Regions from separate parts of the Pantoea eucrina genome, predicted to be linked through region 1. Evidence: predicted binding sites of a transcription regulator. Region 1 holds the regulator's gene; the other holds the start of a gene.
The links. Region 1 encodes CRP, which controls carbon source genes, mostly activating them, when cyclic AMP is high. Its sites were predicted from a motif close to ATGTGANNNNNNTCACAT; they were not measured.
Positions count from the first base shown of each region.

Region 2: a site for CRP is predicted at 1,625-1,642, ahead of deoC (deoxyribose-phosphate aldolase). Genes of this name have one in related genera too.

Region 1 is NZ_CP083448.1:3,089,519-3,092,632, forward strand. It holds gene LAC65_RS14740 (phosphoribulokinase) at 1-292, shown strand, start outside; gene LAC65_RS14745 (OsmC family protein) at 389-793, opposite strand; gene crp (cAMP-activated global transcriptional regulator CRP) at 1,084-1,716, shown strand; gene LAC65_RS14755 (YccS/YhfK family putative transporter) at 1,777-3,114, shown strand, end outside.
Region 2 is NZ_CP083448.1:2,820,495-2,823,608, forward strand. It holds gene deoA (thymidine phosphorylase) at 1-631, opposite strand, end outside; gene deoC (deoxyribose-phosphate aldolase) at 770-1,549, opposite strand; gene LAC65_RS13375 (TatD family hydrolase) at 1,770-2,573, opposite strand; gene LAC65_RS13380 (patatin-like phospholipase family protein) at 2,570-3,114, opposite strand, start outside.

The DNA.
Region 1 (3,114 bases):
CATCACGCCGCAGTTTTCGCGCACGCACCTTAACTTTCAGCGGGTACCGACAGTTGATACCTCTAACCCGTTCGCGGCGCGCGAGATCCCCTCACTGGATGAGAGTTTTGTGGTGATCCATTTTCGCGGCCTGGAAGGTATCGCTTTCCCCTATCTGCTGGCGATGATTCAGGGATCGTTTATTTCGCATATGAATACGCTGGTGGTACCGGGCGGCAAAATGGGACTGGCGATGGAGCTGATCATGATGCCACTGGTGCAGCGGCTGATTGAAGGAAAACGGATAGAGTAGAGGCCATGTCTGCCAGACGACGTGGCATCGGTCGCCATAAATGGCGACCCTGCAAAGCCTGTTTCACGGGTAGCGAGGTATGCGCACCGGCAGCTGTTACAGCTCAACTACCTCATGGCTGTGGGTGATCTCCACCCCTTTGCCGAGCATGATCGCCACCGAGCAATATTTTTCTGCCGACAGGTCAACCGCCCGCGCCACCGCTTTCTCGCTCAGCGCTTTGCCGCTGACGATAAAGTGCAGGTTAATCTGTGTAAAAATACGTGGTGCTTCTTCGCGCCGTTCTGAAGTCAGTTTGACCTCGCAGTCAGCCACGTCATTACGCCCTTTTTGCAGAATCGAGACCACATCAATCGCGCTACAGCCGCCGGCGGCCATCAGTACCATCTCCATCGGGCTTGGCGCTTTATCGCCTGAATTCCCGTCCATTAATAACTGATGTCCTGATGAGGATTCTCCGAGAAAGGTCAGCCCTTCCACCCATTTCACACGTGCCTGCATTATTCTTTCTCCTGAAGCGGCGTTTTGCGCCAGAGTACGCGTTCATCCGGCAAACAGCAATCGCCCGCCTGCTGAAGCGAGACAACACAAGACAGCCTGCAAAAGCTGTGCTACAAACAGAGCTGAAAATTTCTTCGTCGTGGCTGATGAGGACGGGCAGAATCAAAAGCAGAGCTTACACATCCGCCCGGATAATTTTTATTAACAGGACGCGCTGGACGATTTCATCGCCTGACAGGGAATGAATGCCCCTGTGTTTTGGGCACGATTACAATAGAGGATAATAGCGAATGGTTCTCGGCAAACCGCAAACAGACCCTACACTCGAATGGTTCCTGTCCCATTGCCATATTCACAAATATCCATCCAAAAGCACGCTGATCCATCAGGGTGAAAAAGCAGAAACGCTCTACTACATCGTTAAAGGTTCCGTTGCGGTACTGATTAAAGATGAAGAAGGCAAAGAGATGATCCTCTCCTATCTGAATCAGGGAGATTTCATCGGCGAACTCGGCCTGTTTGAAGAGGGCCAGGAGCGCAGTGCCTGGGTGCGTGCGAAAACAGCCTGCGAAGTTGCTGAAATTTCCTACAAAAAATTTCGTCAGCTGATTCAGGTTAACCCGGATATTTTGATGCGCCTGTCGGCGCAGATGGCACGTCGCCTGCAGGTGACATCAGAAAAGGTGGGTAACCTGGCTTTCCTGGATGTTACCGGCCGCATTGCGCAGACGCTGCTTAATCTGGCTAAACAGCCGGATGCCATGACCCACCCCGACGGTATGCAGATTAAAATTACCCGTCAGGAGATTGGTCAGATCGTGGGTTGCTCACGGGAAACCGTTGGTCGCATCCTGAAAATGCTGGAAGATCAGAACCTGATCTCCGCACACGGTAAAACCATCGTCGTTTACGGCACCCGCTAAGCTGTTTCACCCCCCACGGCGTGATGACACCATCACGCCGTTTCTGTTTGCGATAAGCTGATGTGGCGCCGAATCATCTATCATCCCGAAGTCAATTACGCTCTGCGTCAGACGCTGGTGCTGTGCCTGCCTGTCGCGCTGGGATGGCTGTGTGGCGATCTGCAAAAAGGCCTGCTGTTCTCGCTGGTACCCGCCTGCTGCAATATTGCCGGCCTTGATACGCCGCATAAACGCTTTTTCAAACGCCTGATCGTGGGCGGTACGCTTTTCGCCACCGGCAGTTTTCTGATCCAGTACCTCACCAACGCCGCGGTTCCGCTGCCGCTTATTATGCTGGTGCTGCCGCTGCTGATTGGCGTGACGGGCGAAATCAGTCCGCTGCACGGGCGTCTGCTGCCCGGCACGCTGATTGCAGCGATCTTTACGCTGAGCCTGGTGGGGCGTATGCCGATCTGGGTGCCGCCGCTGCTCTATATTGGCGGCACGTTCTGGTATGGCCTGTTTAACTGGTTCTGGTACTGGCTGTGGAAAGAGCAGCCGATGCGTGAAACGCTGAGCCTGCTCTATCGTGAGCTGGCTGACTACTGCGATGCCAAATATACCCTGCTGACACAGCTGACCGATCCGGAAAAAGCGCTGCCGCCGCTGCTGGCGCGCCAGCAGAAAGCGGTTGACCTGATCACCACCTGCTATCAGCAGATGCATATGCTTTCTGCCAGCCGCGATAACAGCCATAAGCGGCTGACGCGCGCTTTTCAGGTGGCGCTGGATCTGCAGGAGCATATCGCTGTCAGCCTGCACCAGCCGGAGAAAGTGCAAAAGCTGGTAGAACAGAGTCATGCGGAAGCGGTTATCCGCTGGAATGCAAAAACCATTTCGGCACAGCTCAGGCTGCTGGCCGATGCCATTCTCTATCACCAGCTGCCCGCCCGCTTTCAGATGGAAAAGCCGCTCGGCGCGCTGGAAAAAATTGCGCGGCAGCATCCGGATAATCCGGTTGGCCACTTCTGCCTTTATCATTTCAGCCGCATCGCCCGCGTGCTGCGCACCCAGAAACCGCTCTATACGCGCGATCTGATGGCCGATCGCCAGCGGCGCCTGCCGCTGCTGCCCGCCCTGCGCAGCTATCTATCGTTCAGGTCCGGCGCGCTGCGCAGCGCGGCCCGCTTTGCCGTTATGCTGATGTTTGGCAGCTCTGTTGCGCTGTTTTTTAATATTCCCAAGCCCTACTGGATCCTGATGACCATTATGTTTGTCAGCCAGAATGGCTACAGCGCCACGCGCGTGCGCATTCAGCACCGGGCGCTCGGCACCTTTGCCGGGCTGCTGATTGCCGCCGCATCGCTGCGTTTCGCCGTACCGGAATCGATCGCGCTGCTGTTTATGCTGGCAATCACG
Region 2 (3,114 bases), 270 kb from region 1:
TAAAGGCGCCTGAACCCACTTTGACATCCATCACCAGCGCATCCAGCCCTTCTGCGAGTTTTTTGGCGAGAATCGAGGCGGTGATCAGCGGAATGGAGTCAACCGTGGCGGTGACATCGCGCGTGGCGTAAAAGCGTTTATCTGCGGGCGCGAGCGAGCGGGTCTGCCCGATGATCGCTACCCCCACCTGTTTAATTATGTCGCGGAAACGGTCGTCGCTGGGGTAAATATCAAAGCCCGGAATGGCCTCCAGCTTATCCAGCGTGCCGCCGGTATGACCCAGACCGCGTCCGGAGATCATCGGCACATATCCACCGCAGGCGGCGACCATCGGTCCCAGCATCAGAGAGGTAACATCGCCTACGCCACCGGTTGAATGTTTATCCACTACCGGACCGTTGAGCTGCAGCGACTGCCACTCCAGAACCGATCCTGAGTCGCGCATCGCCATGGTCAGGGCAACGCGTTCCTGCAGGTTCATATCGTTAAAATAGATGGTCATCGCCAGCGCAGCGATTTGCCCTTCCGAAACGGTTTCATCGCGCACGCCATCGATGAAAAAGCGGATCTCCGCCTCACTCAGCGGCTGCCCGTCACGTTTTTTCCGGATGATTTCCTGTGGCAGAAACAAGGTTGCCTCCTGTGATTGCTGGTATATACGCGGCGCATAAATGCGCCCTCTACGGGAATGTTGGATTTTGTACCCCGTAGGGGGCGCATTCATGCGCCCCTGGCCGGATGCCGCAACGGGATTTAACCCGGGCCGCTATCAGTAACCCGTTTTGCTGCCGCTGGTTGCGTGGCCCAGCGTGCTGAGCAGGTTTGCCAGCAGGCTGGAGGCACCAAAGCGGAAGTGACGGGCGTCAGCCCAGCCCTCACCGAGGGTGTCGTCAGCCAGCTTCAGGTAAAGAGCGGCATCTTCTGCGGTGCGCACGCCGCCGGCTGGTTTAAAACCCACCTGCTGCTGCACGCCTTTATCGCGAATAACCTGCAGCATAATGGCGGCAACTTCCGGCGTGGCGTTCACCGGCACTTTACCGGTTGAGGTTTTAATAAAATCAGCGCCGGCATCAATCGCAATTTCTGATGCCGTACGGATCAGCGCCTCTTCTTTCAGCTCGCCGGTTTCGATAATCACTTTCAGCAGCACGTCCGCTGCCGCACACGCCTCTTTGCACGCTTTAACCAGCGCAAAGCCGGTATCACGATCGCCAGCCATCAGAGCGCGATAGGGAAATACCACATCCACTTCGTCAGCGCCGTAAGCGATAGCGGCGCGCGTTTCCGCCAGAGCGATCTCAATATCCGCATTACCATGCGGAAAATTGGTCACGGTCGCAATGCGCACCTCAGGCGTACCCTGTTCGCGCAGCGTTTTACGGGCGATCGGGATAAAGCGCGGATAGATGCAGATAGCGGCAGTGTTGCCCGCAGGGGATTTGGCCTGATGACACAGCGCAATGACTTTTTCATCAGTGTCATCGTCATTCAGGGTAGTGAGATCCATCAGTTGCAGCGCGCGCTGCGCAGCAGCATTAAGGTCAGTCATAACAGGCTCCGGATGTCAGGCCAGCAGCGAGCTGCCGGATAATGTGATTATTTTAACAATTGTCGGGAACTGCCATTGCGAATCAGATCACATAAAAAAGAGATAGCAGCTCGAAATTACATAGAAAATCTGCTTAAGATCTCTTTTTGACGTGAATGCATGGCTAAACAGATCGCAACGCAGATGTAATTATTATCACAAAATCGCGCGCTGAATGGTATCACTCTGATAGATCGCCGGACGGCGATCGGGAAGAAAATGCAAATATACGCAGGCTGTTCTGCCACAGCGCATCGGCAATCACGTCAGCCGGTTCAGGACGCAGCGTGCACAATACCTCAAACACATTGCGCGCCCGCTCAGGCCGGTTGGGCTCTCCCTGAAAACCCTGCAGCGGCATATCCGGTGCGTCAGTCTCCAGCAGCAGCGACGCCAGCGGCAGGCTGGCAATGGTATGGCGGGTTTTGCTGGCGCGCTCCCAGGTAATGGTGCCTCCCACGCCGATGGCATAGCCGAGCTGGATAAAGCGCTCTGCCTGCTGCTGGCTGCCGGCAAAGCCGTGCACGACGCCGCGCCGCGGCAGATTATGGCGTCGCAGCAGCATCGCCAGCTGATCGTGGGTGCGGCGGGAGTGCAGGATCACCGGCAGATCAAAACGTTTTGCCAGAATAAACTGCGCGTTCAGCAGCCGCGTCTGCTTGTCGAAATCGGGATCGTTCATATAGAGATCAAGTCCGATCTCGCCGATCGCTACGCAGTTGCTCTCTGCCTGCGCCAGATGCTGCGCGAGCAGATCCAGATGATCGTCCTGATGGCGGGCAATATTGATCGGATGCAGGCCCAGCGCCGCATAGAGCGCCGTGTGATCTTTTGCCAGCTGCACAACGCGTGCAAAACGGCTCGCTTCTGTCGATGGCACAATAATGCGCTCTACGCCGGCGGCCGCAGCGCGGGCAATGCTTGCGACCGCATCATCAACAAACGGCGGGAAATCAAAATGGCAGTGCGTGTCGATAAATTTCATGCCAGCGATCCTTCATCCCAGGCAGCATCGTTCCCCGCCAGCGGCGGCGTGTGTAACGGCCGCGCGTCCGGCGCGTTTGCAGCGGCGGCGGGCGGTGCAATCGGCAGCGATCGGCGTGCCGGCTCTGCATCACTCAACCACTGCCCCAGCGTAGCCAGAAAATAGCGTCCGCTGCGCCGGCCAAGATGATAATCGTGGTTTAGCGCGGCAACGCGGCTGCCGAGCGCCATGCTGGCCAGAGGACGCGGCGGGCAAATCTCCACAATGCGCAGATTACCCGGCGGCTGTTCAATAAACTGCTGGATCTCGCGATAGCTCGCTTCATGATGATGCAGGATGTTGATCATCGGCTGCAGCGCACTGTCACCCAGCCAGCGCTCCATCCGCTGGAACCATTGCGGCGTATAGAACATCTGCGAAGGCGTGGTCCGGATCACCACAATGGTATCCGCGCCGCGTCGCGCGGCTTCACGCACCGGAATGGCGTCGCTGATGCCGCCATCCAGATAGCTGACGCCATCCATCAGCACGCCGCTGCGAT